3 regions of the Paenibacillus sp. J31R109 genome follow, and region 3 is predicted to be linked to each of the others. Evidence: riboswitches for the same ligand, from Rfam matches in the RefSeq annotation. Region 3 holds a riboswitch; each other region holds the start of a gene.
What was found. A riboswitch is a leader RNA that binds a small molecule or an ion and turns the genes downstream of it on or off. The one in region 3 is predicted to bind cyclic di-AMP.

Region 1 (5,535 bases), on a different contig from region 3:
AAGAGATGGATACGCAAGCGATCATCGCTCGAAGACCAGAAGTGGTGTTAATTGATGAATTAGCGCATTCCAATGTACCTAGCTCGAAGTATAAGAAACGTTTCGAAGATGTGCTGGAAATTTTGGAAGCTGGCATATCTGTGATATCAACGGTGAATGTGCAGCATCTGGAAAGCTTAAATGACGCAGTGGAACAGCTTACCGGAATTCGGGTTAGGGAAACCGTTCCCGATAGCATCTTGCGTGCGGCGGATGAAGTGCAGCTCATTGATGTTGCTCCTGGAGCTTTACAGTTACGCATGAGAGAAGGCAAAATATATGCGATGGTCAAGGTCGATCAAGCGTTGAACAATTTCTTCAAGACGGGCAACCTGATTGCCCTGCGAGAGCTGGCGCTGCGCGAAATTGCAGATGATGTGGATGAACGATTGGAATCCATGGAACGGAAAAGCTCGCTTCGTGGTCCTTGGCGAAGAAAAGAGGTGATCTACGTATGCATCACGGAAATCTCGCATGCGGATCGTCTAGTCCGACGCGGTTTTCGAATTGCGCATCGCTTGAAAGCCGTATGGCACGTGAGTTTTATCGTGGTGGGCCAAGCGCAAGCGGAGCAATGGAAGCCCCAATTAGAAGTGCTGGAGAAGCTGACGGTTCGGTTAGGCGGTGAGTTTTCCTATAAAGAGGTGAATAGCTCTAAGGAAATTGCACCAGCTTTTGCCATCAAAGCGAATGAAGCGGGAGCGACCCAAATTATCGTATGGAAAGATACGGTGGTTAAAAAGTTAGTGCCATTAATCAATTCGATGGATGTGCTCATTATTTCTGACTATGATAAGCGGCAAGCAACGGGGAGCAGGTGATGAACCTGCTTCCTTTGCTTTCCGCAATCTAACTGGATTTTATACATGCAAATCACGTTTCTTAAAGGAAACATAGGTTAAGATCGTTAACCCAACAATCAAAACCGTGGACAACATGACATAACTTATATCCAGACCTCCACCATACATCACATTCTTGGCTTCATAGTACTTAAAAGGTGTGAGGTACTTCAAAAATTGCAGGGTATCATTCAAGTCAATCGCAATGGACAAAAGAAATGATAGGAGAAGGATGGCCGTCGCAAGGGACGCGGCCTTTTTAGCATTGGTATACACGGCGGCAATCGCCGTTCCTATGACTAAGAAGAGGAGCTGCAGAACAAACATGCTGACCATCACGATAGCGATATTACTTTGTACAGCTTCGCCATGACTATACTTGCCTACAATAAGTAAACTCGAAACCCAAGTAATGATGTTGAAAATGAGAATATTGACGCAGGCACTTAGCAATTTCGCCGTGATGACGGTGCTTCTGGATACGGGTTTCACAAAAAGAAACTCAGCCGTTTTATCGCGTTCTTCCTTGGCAATAATGGTTGCACCCAGCACGGCTGCATGGATCGTGGCCATGACATACAAGTACAGCACGAGGATGGCGAAATATCCGCTTGCCTTCGATAAATCCAAGGCACCTGCACCCATGATGACTTGGAGTGATTTGGGCATTTCAGCGATCAGATCATTGATTTGTCCAGTGGAAGCCGTAGCTTCATACTTGGCCATCCCGCTGGCAAGCAGGAATATGATGCCGATGCTCCAAAAGAAGATAGACTTTTTATAAACGTTCAATTCTCTAAGAAAGATATTCATGTAGGACGATCCGCCTCTCATTCATGTTATACAGCATGGACATCTCTTCTCGTAAATAGGAGATAACTGACTAGCACGAAAACGAAGATAATTCCGGATGCAGCCAATAAATAAGCAGCTTCATAATTCGCATGATGAATAATAAATTTCGTATCGAAATATTTAAATGGCGATAAATATCGCTTAGCCCCACTATCATTGGTTGCTATGATCATGCCGATAAGGAAGAAGGCGAAGACCGTCCCCAGCGACACGGATAGCACAGCTTTTATTCTAGGGAAAACAACGGATACTAAGATGCCTATAGCTAGAAAGATGAGCTGAACAAAGAACAATGTACTGGAAATCATAATGAACAGGTTACCGGAAAACGGATCTGGGGATAGTTGAACCGCCGTAATGATTGCCGTGATCGTATAAATAGCTGATGTAAGCAGTAGTAAGACAACGGCTGCCAGCAGTTTGGCGGTTAGTATGCGTGTACGGCTAACGGGCTTCGTCAACAGAAAATCGGCTGTTTTCTCTCGCACTTCTTTGGAGAGGATTGAGGTTCCCAGAATCATCGCTTGAATGGCGCCACAAAGGGTTATGTACATGAAAATATACGAATAAAAGCCTAGAATCGACCCGAAGCTCTCAATTTCAATGCCGAGTGCTTTTCGAATTCCCTCAGGATACCCTTTCAATATGTTTGAGAACTCTGAAATATCTTTGGAGATGGAGGGGAAAAGGGATAAGAAAAAAATGACAATCAACATGAAAGAAAGCGTCCATATGAGGGTTGTTTTCCTGTAAGCCTTCACTTCGTGCAAAAATATGTTCATTGTCCGATTAGGCCTCCTTTTCGTAATAATGCATGAAGATCTCCTCAAGATCAGGTTCCTCGATCCAAAGATTCTCGATGTCAATGTCAGCGATTCGTTTCATCACATGATTGATATCACCTTTAAATAAGAAACTGGTGGAATGGCCCTTTACTTCAATATTGTTGACGCCAGGCATTTGGAAGTAATCCGAGTCCAACATATAGGCAGAGTCGATCTTAAATTTCTTGTAATTGTTTTCTTTTAGCGTGCTAATTTTCTCTACGGCAACAATCTTTCCTTCTTTAATAATCGCCACGCGATCACACAATCGCTGAACTTCACTTAAGATGTGGGACGAAAATAATATCGTAGCCCCTTTCTTATTTTGCTCTTCGAGCAAATCAAAGAACTTTTGCTGCATGAGCGGATCAAGACCACTCGTTGGTTCATCAAGAATAATGAGCTTTGGTTCATGGAGCAGTCCCTGAACAATGCCCACTTTCTTTTTATTACCTAGAGACAAATCCTCGATTTTCTTCGTGACATCCAGATCCATGATCTCAATTAATTCTTTCATTTTCTTGGAACAGTCTTTTTTGTAGAAGCTTGCAGAGTACTTTAACAGATCAATTACTTTCATGTTGTCATAATAAAACACTTCGGATGGCAAATAACCGATCTCTTGCCTAATCTCAGGGGCGAACTTGACGCTGTCTTTTCCAAAGATACGAGCAGTACCGCTTGTTGGATAAATGAGAGACAGTAACGTTCGAATGGTTGTTGATTTCCCAGCACCATTGGGTCCGATAAAACCGAAAATTTCCCCTTCCTCAATCGTAAAGCTAATGTTGGATATTCCTCTTGCGTTCCCATAGGTCTTCGTCAGATTATTAATTTCGATTACGCTCATCTGGAGGGCCTCCCTTATTTAGTTGATAGTGAACATAGCAAAAAGAAGCCCTAAGGCGTAGAGAAACTCTACTCTCGGACTTCTTCAATGAAAGAAGGTAAGGGTGTGGTTCTCTCTCAAAGCACTTACGAGGTTAGCTGTCGGATTCGGACTTGAGAGCGTCCTACCTAGACATGTTACAGTCCAGGATTCACCCCGTGAAGCCAAGTGTGATTGAAATGGCTTCGGTTGGTTCCCCCGTTTCCCATGATGGGAATTAAGTGTTTAATATTGGAAATATTCATTTGTTAAGTGAATCATACGCCGATCCATGTGGATTGTAAAATGCAAACTTACCCGATATTTTCGGTTTTTTGACCCTCTAGCCGAAAGGCAGTCGATTTCATGAGATGGCCTACTCATTTCTAACGAATTCTACAACGTGACTTCTTTTTAGAGGGATATCAAAGACTTTCCTATGACCAGATGGTAAAAACTGCGAGATATTTTCATAAAAAAGGAAATAGTAGTGCACGCTACAAGTAACGAACGTGGTTGAAGGGGAATATCCCAATGAGTGAACGCGATTTGGTCAGCAAGCTAATCAAAAAGTTAAGTAGAAAACATCCAACAGTTCACAATCAAAGTCAGAATCCGCAACCATCTGAGATCGAAGCAGATCAGCATAAACTGTATAGAGATTTAGAGCAAAATGAAGAAATGCTACGCTCGATTTACCATAATTGCTCAGACGTGGTTTTTCGATCTGTCCGAATTGGTGGAAGAATTAAAGCCATTTTAGTGTATATAGAAGGTTTATCGGATGCCTTAGCTGTTGATGAGTATGTCATTGCACCACTGATCCGGGAGGATTCCGAGCTGAATCATGAGGTTTGGCAGCTAGTCGAGCGAAGAATATCCGTCTCTGAAGTCAATGAAGTACATACGTTTAAGAAATGTGTCGATTATATCTCCAATGGAAATCCTATTCTACTGTGTGACAAGGAAGCGAAAGGGCTTGCATTAGGATTATGCAAATGGGAGAAGCGCGGCATAGAAGAACCTGTCGCTGAAGTGGGCATCAGGGGACCGAGGGAAGGCTTTACCGAAACCTTACGAATCACGACCTCTCAAATACGTCGAATTATTAAGAGTCCTAGGCTCAAAATGGAAGCGATGAAAATGGGGGAGTACACGCAGACAAATGTTGTCCTTGCTTATATAGAAGGACTTGTGGATGAATCGCTATTGGTCGAAGTCAGGAATCGACTACAACGCATTCGGATAGACGGGATCCTAGAGAGTGGCTATATCGAGGAATTGATTGAGGATGCGCCTTACTCTCCTTTTCCTCAGCTGCTTAGTACAGAACGCCCCGATGTGACTTGTGGCAATCTGCTGGAGGGGAGATTCGCCATACTAATTGAGGGAACGCCTTTTGTTTTAATTGCTCCCATTAGCATTTTTTCCTTGTTTCAATCAGCGGAAGATTATTATCAGCGCTTTGTCATCTCTACCTTAATTCGCTGGCTTCGTTATGGTTTTATCCTGATTTCACTCTTGCTGCCATCCGTGTATGTAGCGCTGCTTACGTTTCACCAGGAGATGGTGCCAGGCTCTTTATTGATCAGCATGGCTAGCGCGCGTGAAGCCGTACCTTTCCCAGCGCTCGTTGAAGCGATGTTGATGGAAGTTACCTTTGAAGCGCTTCGTGAAGCGGGCGTACGATTGCCGAAGCAAGTTGGCGCAGCCGTCAGCATTGTCGGAGCACTTGTCATAGGACAAGCGGCTGTTCAAGCTGGTCTTGTTTCTGCTCCGATGGTCATTGTGGTTGCGATTACGGGCATCGCATCCTTTATGGTTCCGCGCTACGTCTCCGGAATTGCCATTCGTATGCTGCGCTTTCCGTTGATATTTCTTGCCGGCACGCTGGGGCTTCTGGGGATTATGATGGGGCTCATCGCCATCGTGCTTCATATGTGCAGCTTGCGCTCTTTTGGCGTTCCCTATTTGTCTTCCCTCACATCTCCAAAGCTGAGTGAAATGAAAGATATTTTGATTCGGGCTCCATGGTGGATGATGGATAAACGCCCACACTTTACAGGGCAGGATTACAACGAGATCCGGCAGGTGCCTGGGCAGAAAC
Region 2 (5,535 bases), on a different contig from region 3:
CACGAGCGAGCATCTGTGGCGCAAGGAACAGGAAGCCGAAGCTAATCATGTAGGAAAAAACGCCGATCGCGCTAAGCGCCATATAAGGTCTGTCGCTGAATAGCGCGGGCAGAACGAATGGCTGCGACGCCATACGAATGCGCAGAGCGAATAGGGCAATCGCGAGTATACCTACTAAGAGGGCAACGATGCTCTTGGACGTTAAGAAGAGCAATAGCCCAGTCGTTCCAACGCCAAGGAGCAGCGCACCGATGAAATCGAACGAGCCGCTTTCTGCTTTTTCTTTTGGGAGCAAGATTAAAAATATAGGGATAAGCAGAAGCGTAATCCCGGTAATCACGAACAGGAAGTGCCAGCCCAAATACTGAACGATAGAACCGCCTGCGACGGGGCCGAGCCCTAAGCCGAGTGAGGCCGCGGATAAGATGAGCGACATCGCTCTGCCTCTGCGAGACAAGGGGATGTAACGGGTGACGAGAACGATGCCCAGCGATGGGATCGCGCCTGCGCCAGATGCTTGAATCAGCCTTGTAAGCAGCAACAATCCGAAGCTGTTCGTGAACAGTCCTAAGACGGAAGCGCCGCCTAGTGAAAGCAGAGCAATGACATAGAGTTTGCGAATCGGCACGAAGTCGGACAAGCGGCTGTAGGTAATCGATGCAATGGCGAAAATGATGGAATATCCCGTGACAATCCACGATGCTGTCGAGGGGCTGAGCTCGAATTGCACTGAGATTTTGGGAAGTGCCAGGTTGAACATCATCGTATTCATGATCACCAGTACAATGGTAAAACAGAGCAACCACGATACCGGCGTTTCTCGTAAACGACCTGGCATCTCAGGTTGCGCATGCGTTGTTCCTTGTGCTGAAGAGTTTGCGTTGTCTGACATGGTACACCATCCGATCTGAACTATAATTTTATTTGTGACAGTTTAGCATGAGGGTTAGGGTGTGTCAATGAATTTAAGTATATGACCATTGTAATGTTGTATATTTATCCAAATAATCGTATTACTATACAAAAAAGATGAGTGGGGAATATAATGGGACACCTTATCATAGTTTTTCCAGTTATTCACGACTCATTCCGGGCACCTAAGAGGTGTCCTTCCCCGAAATTCCTCCTTTTGAAGGGACGATGGAATGAATGGAACAACCTCTGAAGGATACAAGCCACTTCTTTTCATCAAATACCCCGATTACGTACGATAATGGAAGAAAATCAAAGAATCATGTAATTGTAAGCGAATTATTGCGTTATACAAGAGGTGGGAGGGGGCTTTTTACGTTTTTTCCATCCTTTACTATGTGAGTAGAAGAGAGTAGTATTCAACACGTACCAGAACAGTTGAATATTTCGCTTAATTTTCTGTTAAGAAAAGCGGGGGAACCAAAAGTATCATGGGGTGAGTAGAGGTACGAATACCAAGTACCTTTTAGGGCAGATTTCTCGCGGCCCGAACCCGGCAGCTAACCTCGTAAGCGATCGTGAGAAAGGAGAACATGTGTTTAAAACACAAGGTCATTCCTTGTGTTTTTTTGCGTCCATTTTTCAAGTGTGGTGCGTGATATTCGTTTTATTGGAGGAACAATCGCGAAATGACAAGTGAATCATTGAAAAAAATTGTGTTTGGTAAGCCGCTAAAGTCGAGTGAGATTGAGTCGGAGAAAATGCCTGTCTGGAAAGGACTTCCCATCCTGTCTTCCGATGCCTTATCTTCCGTATCATACGGGACAGAGCAAATTCTGTTAGAGCTTGCAACAGTTGGTGTAGCTGCATTTGCCTTCTCCTTGCCGATTGCGATTTCCATCATTGCTTTAATACTTCTGCTAGTGTTGAGCTACAGACAAGTGATTGAAGCTTATCCTATGGGTGGCGGCGCCTATATGGTTACGAAAGAGAATTTAGGGATGGTATGGGGTCGACTTACAGGAGTCTCCTTGCTGATTGACTATACCCTGACCGTTGCTGTGTCGATCTCGGCTGGCGTCCAGGCGATTACGTCTGCATTCCCATCTGCCGTACCGTACATTGTTCCGCTTACCATCCTGCTGGTTTGGATCATGGTGTGGCTAAATTTGCGAGGTACTTCTGAGTCAGGCACGGTATTCGCCATACCTACTTATTTTTTCATCCTATGTATCCTGTTGTTAGTTGGAAAAGGTATTTTCGATTTGCTCACGGGTTCGCTGAACACACACGCTATCGAATTCGTACCCAGCGCAGCAACGAGCTCATTGACTTTATTCGTTATTCTTAAGGCGTTCTCTTCTGGTTGCTCTGCAGTCACAGGGATCGAAGCGATTTCGGATGCGGTGCCCCATTTCAGAACACCTTCCGTCAAAAATGCCCAACGCACACTGCTCTCCTTAGGTGGCCTGTTGGCGATCGTCTTCGGTGGTGTAACGCTGATTGCTTTAGGGTATGGGATTGCACCTGACCCGAATGGTCATACATCGGTCCTATCGATGGTGACGGAGCAAGCTTTTGGCCGTGGCACGATGTATTATGCGACTCAAATCGCAACGATGCTCATTCTAGTGCTTGCAGCGAATACGAGCTTTAATGGCTTCCCGATCTTGGCGTCGATCATGGCTCAGGACAAAAACTTCCCGCGCATGTTCTCTTTCCGTGGGGATCGTCTTTCCTATCATTATGGCATCATTACGCTGGGCGTATTGGCGAGTCTGCTTCTGATTGGTTTCAAAGGTAAAACCGATGCACTTATTCCGCTTTATGCAATTGGCGTATTTTTATCCTTTACCTTGGCTCAAAGCGGTTTGGTTCGCAAATGGCTGAGAGAGCGCGTCTCCGGTTGGATTGGCAAATTAATTATTAATGGTCTAGGCGGCATTGTGTCTCTGGCAGTTCTTGTTATTTTCTGTATCACCAAATTCAGCGAAGGCGCTTGGATCGTTATCGTTGTGACGCCGATCTTACTATGGCTCATTACGAAGATCAGTCACCATTATGATGATGTAGCCAAGCAACTGCGTATTGATATCACACAGGACCGTGTGTGTACCAAAGAGCCCGTCATTATCGTACCTGTGGCTGGGATTCACAAAGCGGTTGAGCAATCTCTGAACTATGCCAAATCGCTTTCTCCTAATGTTATTGCGTTCTATGTGTCCTTCTCGGATGAGGATGAAGAATCGATGCAGGAGAAGTGGCAGATCTGGGATCCAGGCGTTCGACTCGTTGTGTTCAAATCACGATATAGAACGATCCTGAAACCGCTGGCCGAATTCATTGATCGCATCGACACGCATGTGTCTGAGAAGCAGTCTATCATGGTTATTCTTCCGCAATTCATGCCGAAGAAATGGTGGCATCGTCTGCTCCATAATCAGTCTGCGGCGCGGATTCGTTCGAAGCTTCAAGCCGATAAGGATATCGTTGTTGCAACAGTACCGTATCATTTACATCAATAGAGGTGTACAATAATAGGGAGAACTTGTAGGCGAGGTGACCTTATTATGGTGAAAAAGAAAGCAAAAATGACGCCAGCTGCGGCTAGCGTGCAAGATAAACCTGCAACGCTGAAAGATCTGCTGCGTCCGGAAATACTAGAAGGACTCAAAGCCCAGGCTGACGCGATGAAAGCGGAAGAGCAAGCGAAGAAGGACGCTGAGAGAGCCAAGGTAGAGGCGGCACGCAAGGCGGAAGAGAAGCGTCTTGAGAACGATTTTGCCTATCAGCTGGAGAAAAGTAAATTAGACTGGCGGAAACATAAATGAGGGGGCGCACGATGTGCCTCCTTTTCTTTATGAGTGCCATGTTAGCGCTTGCAGGTTGTCAGGTGGAGCGGCATGCTGTGGAAGTGGAAACGGCGGTTGCTTCGACATCGGTACCGGCACCGGCACCGGCACTATCGCTAACAGCCGAACCAACGGCAAACACAACATTAACAACACCTGTGAGTAGTCCTATCGCGTCAACTGTCCCAACGACCTCATCCCATCCTTCATCCGATAGTCCAACGGTTAAAACGGTAGATACTGAAGCTGTCCCAGCTTTCGCGTCGGTAGAACAAACCGTGCTTGCCCGTTATGCCTCAGCGAGCCCAACGAAGTGGGGAGAGCGTGTCCCTGGTGTCCGAACACGCTTACAAACGAAGGACAAAGTGATTGCCCTTACCTTTGATGCCTGCGGTGGGAAGGATGGCAGTGGCTACGATGAGAAGCTGATCCAGTATCTGATTCAGGAGCAGATTCCAGCTACGTTATTCATCAATGCCAGATGGATCGCTGCGAATCCGTCTACCTTTCAATCTTTAGCCGCGAATCCCTTGTTTGAGATTGAAAATCATGGCACCGAGCACCGCCCTTTATCCGTAACAGGCAAGCCAGCATACGGTATTGCGGGTACGAAGAACGTCAAAGAAGTCATTCATGAAATGAATGATAATGCGGATCAAATCGAGAAGCTGACGGGGAAAAGGCCCCTATTTTTCCGTTCAGGCACCGCATTTTACGATGAAATTGCGGTATCTGTTGCCCATGATTTGGGATTTGCGATAGCAGGTTACTCTGTGCTTGGTGATGCGGGAGCGACGTATAACACGGAGCAAGTGTACAACGCGATTTCAAAGGCCACGAGCGGGTCCATCGTTCTCGCACACATGAATCATCCCGAGAAGGATACAGCGGAGGGTATCATCAAAGCAATTCCGGTGCTGCGACAAGCGGGCTTCCATTTCGTGCAACTTGCTTCTATGGAACTTAACGATTAGGAAGACAAAGCTGTTGTAATAAATAGTTTACAAGAAAGCGTTTTCATGATACTATCTTCGTAATTTATCATTATCTCATTTACGGGGTTGTTGTCAGCATGAATGGACTAAAATTGGGAAATCCAACGAACTTGGCGTTTACTGTTTTATTAGTTTCTAGCGTTTTATTTTGTCTCTATGTTGTATTGCCAAACGCATCGTCGAAGTCCTTGGAGCAGACCATCAGTCCAGAACAAGTAAGTAGTGAAGAACACCTTGTGCCATCCTATGAACCGTTAGCAGAACTAGTTGCAGAAAAAGAAGCAAAACAAGAAGTGAAGCCAGAAGTGAAGCAAGAAGTGAAACCTGTCGTTCAGCAATTAGAACTCGAAACGCAACAACTACAACCTCTACAGCGTCAAGGAAATGCACTAGCTTTTAATCAAGGGGATTATAGTAAGCAAAAGGTTCACTACACGGACAAAGTCATTGTACTGGCCTATCATCACATTGATGAAAAAGAAAACGGGATTACCATTTCCCCGAAAAGATTTAAAAGTCATCTGCAGAGGTTGAAAAAAGAAGATTACAATGTGATTTCGATGGAACATTTTCTTCATTTCATGAAGGGTGAGGCTGCGGTTCCTCAAAATGCGGTTCTCATCACATTTGATGACGGTTATGAATCATTTTATACCCACGCGTATCCTGAATTGCTTAACTTTGGTTTCCACGCAACTAAATTTATCGTTGTTGATTCGATTGATCATCCTAAGGCACCCCGTTTGACATGGGATCAGATGAGAGAAATGAAACAG
Region 3 (5,535 bases):
GTTATCTTTTATTCACTCGTTCTTATGTTGTTGAAGATATGGTTACATCGGTTGGAGATTATTCAATACTCAGATATGTGGAAATTAGAGTGGTCCTATTTGGAAAGCCTCTTATTGCTTATTGCAACTGGAATAGGACTGCTCATTTTTCGTGCGATTATGCGGAAGGATGGCATACCTTATGAGTCATCTTGACGTTTTGTTTCAACGAAATACCATTTTCACAATGATTTGCCTCGTGCTCGGTTATGGTTTTGTGTGGCTATTGCCGAGAATGATGCCTAGATCCATTAGCCTTCTCATGATGCTTTTTAGCATTGAATCTGCAACAGGATTAGATACGGTCATCGGGGTAAAACCATTTGATTTCTATAACGCGAATATTTTTCCCTATTTTGACTTAGCAGATCTTTTAACATGGAGCCTTTATCCGGTTTTTGGCTATCTATTTGCCTACTACTACAACAAGTTCCGTATCAAAGGGCTTCTGATTCCGCTCTACATCCTCGTATCATCCTTGATTGGAACAGCGTTTGAAGCCTTAAATGTGTATTTCGATGTGTTCCAGTATAATCATTGGAAACTGAGCTACTCTTTCTGCATTTACCTTGTTGTACAGACCTTGACTGTTCTCTTATTTACGAGACTGAAAAAGCATTGGATTGAACAGAAAAGTCAATCGATAAGGAGAATGTATCGAAATTGAGTTCGCGACACGCACAATCACCCCGTAGGCAGCAAGCCTTATTAAGTCAAGATGGATTAAGTAGTCTGAGATGGCAGGATCCCAGGATCATTGCCTGGTGGTCTGCCTCTTTTCCAGGATTCGGACATTTCTTGCTTCATCAGTTTATTCGAGGATTTCTGCTATCTGCATGGGAAGTTGCCATCAATACGCTTGCTCGAATTAATGAAGCTATTTACTATTCGTTCAGTGGACAATTCGAGTTGGCTGCTCAAGTCATCGAACCAAGATGGGCATTTGCGTATGCGATCGTATATCTGTTTGCAATATGGGATAGTTATATCAAGGCGATAGATGCGAACAAACAGTATCACCTAGCGAGATTGGAAGGAGCACGGATCACTTCAAATTTGATGAAGCCGTGGACGATTTCGAATATAAGTATCAAAAGACCTGGTGCAGCGCTATTCAGTTCTTTTATTTTCCCAGGGCTTGGACAGCTTTATAACAACCGATTAGCCTTAGGCTTCTACGGTGTCATGTGGTGGTTTATTTATATGACAATGTCACGATCACATGAAGCTTTGCTTTATTTAATATTAGGCAGGGTATCGCAATCGACATCGCTTTTAGACCCCCATTGGCTTTTGTTTATGCCATCCGTCATCTGCGGCGCCATGTATGATGCTTATATGACGGCTGTTGAGCATAATCGCTTATTCCGAATAGAACAGAAGCAATTTCTGACAGAGTCGTATCCTCATTTCTCATTACACCTGTTTGAAAAGGAGAATGACCCACATGTTGATCATTAGTACATTTGAGCATTCGATCGAGGTGGAGGAAGCGCTAGCAGTTCTGGAGAAGTTGGGGCTATCTCGTCAAGAAATGATGACCGTGATGATGGACAATTACCGTGAGACCTCTGATCGTAATTACAATTCGAATCCAAATAAAAAAACATTAGCTTTTGAGGTTGGCATGGCAACATCGACGGGTGCAACGGTTTTGGGGATAAGCTTCGGCTTCATTCTGTACTGGGGACCGATTATTTGGGGCGTTATTTCCGCTATTTGCGGGTTTCTATTAGGTTTTATTATAACAAGAGTGATTCAAACCAAGGTGCTAAAACATACCATTCGAAAGAAAGAACGCCTACCCGAGCTTGCAATAATCATTCAATGCCATGAGGGACGACTTCAAGAGGTACAGCATGTATTGTGGGAATATCAGGCTTTGTCAGTGGGCAAGATTTATAGTTAATTATGGCAGAAATAATAGAGCGGAAACTTTTTGTGTGCTGAAATGGAAAAATTTGAGTCATGTTTTAAGGATAATCACATGATACAATCGGTTAGATCCATTTTGGATCCAAAACTTAGAAGGCCGAAGCTTTTTTGAAGCACGGGGGAACCAATCTTTGGGGTGAAGCCGCCAACGTGCGGCCGGGTGATTACTCTTTGATCCGAATCCGACAGCTAACCTCGCAGGCCGCAAAAAGGAGAGGTTTTTGCATGAAAAGTTATAAAAAGTTTGTCATTACTGGTGCACTAGGTTTGAGTGTCCTTATGGGGGCGAACGCAGCAGGGGCTGCAACGGCAACACATACGGTGTCCGGTAACGATACCATGTGGTTAATATCTAAGCAATATGGCGTTAGTCTAACTGAACTTATTAAAGCCAATCCTCAGGTTGCTAATCCCAATGTCATTTGGTCGGGGATGAAGCTCAACATCCCAGGAAAGACGAGTACGAATGTTGCGGCCAAACCAGCTGTCACACCTGCACCTGCGCAAACTACGTTCGCTAGTCAAGTTGTTAACTTAGTTAACCAAGAGCGGACTAAAGCTGGACTGAAGCCATTAACCAGTAACACCGCACTTACCGCGATGGCGTTGGATAAAGCGAAAGACATGTACAACAAAGGATACTTCGATCATAACTCGCCAACCTACGGTTCTCCTTTTGATATGATGAGCTCCTATGGCATTAGCTATTCCTATGCAGGTGAAAACATTGCAAAAGGTCAGCAAACACCTCAAGCCGTTATGACAGCATGGATGAACAGCGCTGGTCACCGTCAAAATATATTAAGCCCCAACTTCACGCAAATTGGCGTTGCCTATTATAATGGTGAGTGGGTACAGGAATTCATAAGTAACTAATAAGTGAGGCAGCCTTCCTTTGGGGGGCTGTTTTTTCGTATGAAGTTTTGCTTGGAAAAGGAGATAAGTGATGCGTGTCGAATTGGGAACCGACGAGAACCGAGCAAGGAAATTCGAAGGAAACATGAGGAGAACATCATGATAAAAATAGTTACAGAAATCGAGATTGAAGCACCAATTGACATTTGTTTTGATATGGCAAGCAATATAGATATCCATACACAAACCGTTTGGCCTCATACCAAGGAAAGAGCGATCGCCGGAACAACTAGGGGTCTGATAAGCGGAGGGGAAACGGTCACTTTCGAGGCACGGCATTTCTTCATACGGCAAAAGCATACGTCGCTCATCTCCAATTACGTTCGTCCTTATCACTTTGTTGATGAAATGCTGAAAGGTACTTTCAAAAGCATGCGGCATGAACATGAGTTTATTGATTTGGGAGATAGAACTTTAATGAAAGATACATTATGTTTTGAAGCTCCATTAGGGTGGATAGGATGGGTCGTTGAGCGAGTAGTTTTGAAAAATTATATGAAGCGATTCTTGATGTATCGGAATCAACAATTGAAGATTCTAGTTGAGAAATCGTAGTGAAAAGGAGCGCGCGGCGATATGGGGAGTGTAATCACACGTTTAATTCATAAGGATGAGTTAAGTGAACTGTTAACCTTGTATAAGCATTTGCATAAGCAAGATCCTGAACTTGTTTGGGACAATAATCTAGAAGCACTTTGGGATGAAATCATGAATGACACCTATATGAAAATTATTGTTGTGACACGTGATGACGTGATCGTTTCCTCTGTCGTTTTGACAATAATTAAAAATTTAACTAGAAATGCAAGACCGTATGCACTTATTGAAAACGTAGTCACACATGAACAACATAGAAACAAGGGATTTGCAAGAAAGGCAATGGATAAGGCAATAGGAATAGCTACGGAATTTAACTGTTATAAGGTTATGCTCATGACGGGGTCGAAGAGAGATGAAGTACTTCGTTTTTATGAAAAGTGTGGATTTTCCCAAGGGAAAAAGACAGGATTCATTCGCGAGTTGGAGTGAAGCCGGATTGCTGGAATGGATAGTTTTCAGCATGTGTAAGGAGGGAAGGAAGTCCAATGAAATTTTATATTGCATCAAGTTTCAGGAATATCAAAAATGTCAGAGAAGTCGCAGACAAATTGAAGTCACGAGGATTTAGGCAAACTTATGACTGGACTATGCATGCTGCCACGACTACTCTCCAAGAACTCGCGGAAATCGGTCAAAGTGAGATGAGGGCTGTATTGGAAGCAGACGTATTCATTATCATGTTGCCAGCGGGGAAGAGGAGTCATGTTGAAATGGGACTTGCTTTAGGAGCCAAGAAGACAATTATATTGTATTCTCCTACGTCTGAGCTAAATGATATCGAAAAAACGAGTACTTTTTATCAGTTGCCAGAAGTGCATAGAATCATGGGAAGTATAGAGAATTTGGTTTCTCACTTAAAAGGGGAACCGCCGACTTATCCGCTCGAGTAAGTCGAAATATTCGACTTACAGGAGCGAAAACATCGCATTGGAGAGCTGTAAGTCGAAATATTCGAGTTACAGGCTCGCAAACAGCGAATCGGAGAGCTGTAAGTCGAAATATTCGACTTACAGGCTCGGAAGCATTGAAGCGAAGAGCTGCAAGTCGAAATATTCGACTTACAGGCTCGGAAGCTGCTGCGAATCTGAGAAGAGTAAGTCGTACCTCGACTTAAACGTCTGAAACATCCACAAATTCACGTCCCACAAGTCAGCCACCGGCTGCCTCGTGTAAGGCTGCACCTGCAAATACGGCGGCGGTCCGAATTCGGGCGTAAAGGTCATTGTATCCGCACCGGCATCGAATCGGTGTTGGCAGATTCTCAACCATAAGTCGATGAAAGTCTCCACATGCGCGGCGAATTCAGGTGCCCGCGGGTCCGACACTTGCGGCCCTTCCTGATACCCGACGCGCCCATGGATATGAATGGCTCGCGATATGCTCAGCCGAACATCCTCGTCGTCGGGGCTCGGCATGCTTTCGCAAGCCGCGCACCAATGGCTGAAATCAGCGCCGATCGCAAGCGTCGGCAGCTGCTTCAACACGGCGGCCGTTTGCCACGGCGTGAAAAAAGCTCGACCCCGATGCGTTTCGTGCGCGATCGGAATCCCGATCTCTTGCTCCACTCGCAGCGCCGCTTCGAAGAAGCGCAACTGCTCGTCAGCTGTCATTCGATCGGCTGCGCTGTGCGAATTGATCAGAACAGGCCGCAGTTCCGCCGCGCGAAGGACTTGCTCTCGGAAGGAGCGGCTATGATCCGGTCCCCGCGTCACCACTTGTGCAATGAACGACAAGTTCATGTTGTCTAAGTCTTTTCGAAACGTACGATCATCCTTCGGATCCGCAGGCGGGGTATATTCTACACCGACATATCCAGCCTCAGTGACCCCAGCTAATTTCCCTTCCCAGCTCCCATTCCATTCCCACAAAGATTTATAACCGCGTAATTGCATAGTCAATTCTCCTTATCTGATAGCTCTATAGCATTATCTTTGAGTATAGATCGGGAGACGCGTATAAAACTTATGGTATCTTCAGCAATACGCAACCTATTTTCACCAAGACAAATGTCTGTAGGCAGTTGGGGATAAATTCGTCCATCGTTTG

Region 1: linked by a shared signal. The riboswitch ahead of AC58QT_RS20690 (ABC transporter ATP-binding protein) and the one ahead of AC58QT_RS05860 (CAP domain-containing protein) in region 3 are both predicted to bind cyclic di-AMP.
Region 2: linked by a shared signal. The riboswitch ahead of AC58QT_RS25060 (APC family permease) and the one ahead of AC58QT_RS05860 (CAP domain-containing protein) in region 3 are both predicted to bind cyclic di-AMP.

Annotation. Positions count from the first base shown of each region.
Region 1 covers NZ_JCAUAR010000008.1:141,685-147,219, reverse strand. Annotated here, with positions in the region: gene AC58QT_RS20705 (histidine kinase) at 1-860, shown strand, start outside; gene AC58QT_RS20700 (DUF2705 family protein) at 900-1,694, opposite strand; gene AC58QT_RS20695 (ABC transporter permease subunit) at 1,721-2,518, opposite strand; gene AC58QT_RS20690 (ABC transporter ATP-binding protein) at 2,526-3,410, opposite strand; cyclic di-AMP (ydaO/yuaA leader) riboswitch at 3,517-3,683, opposite strand; gene AC58QT_RS20685 (spore germination protein) at 3,963-5,535, shown strand, end outside.
Region 2 covers NZ_JCAUAR010000012.1:77,282-82,816, reverse strand. Annotated here, with positions in the region: gene AC58QT_RS25065 (MFS transporter) at 1-892, opposite strand, end outside; cyclic di-AMP (ydaO/yuaA leader) riboswitch at 1,351-1,502, shown strand; gene AC58QT_RS25060 (APC family permease) at 1,602-3,437, shown strand; gene AC58QT_RS25055 (YqkE family protein) at 3,483-3,743, shown strand; partial or broken gene AC58QT_RS25050 (polysaccharide deacetylase family protein) at 3,740-4,510, shown strand; gene AC58QT_RS25045 (hypothetical protein) at 4,592-4,711, opposite strand; gene AC58QT_RS25040 (polysaccharide deacetylase family protein) at 4,837-5,535, shown strand, end outside.
Region 3 covers NZ_JCAUAR010000002.1:58,236-63,770, reverse strand. Annotated here, with positions in the region: gene AC58QT_RS05880 (hypothetical protein) at 1-195, shown strand, start outside; gene AC58QT_RS05875 (hypothetical protein) at 182-706, shown strand; gene AC58QT_RS05870 (hypothetical protein) at 703-1,500, shown strand; gene AC58QT_RS05865 (hypothetical protein) at 1,487-1,948, shown strand; cyclic di-AMP (ydaO/yuaA leader) riboswitch at 2,060-2,193, shown strand; gene AC58QT_RS05860 (CAP domain-containing protein) at 2,200-2,850, shown strand; gene AC58QT_RS05855 (SRPBCC family protein) at 2,989-3,444, shown strand; gene AC58QT_RS05850 (GNAT family N-acetyltransferase) at 3,466-3,918, shown strand; gene AC58QT_RS05845 (group-specific protein) at 3,975-4,379, shown strand; gene AC58QT_RS05840 (sugar phosphate isomerase/epimerase family protein) at 4,548-5,381, opposite strand; gene AC58QT_RS05835 (helix-turn-helix domain-containing protein) at 5,484-5,535, opposite strand, start outside.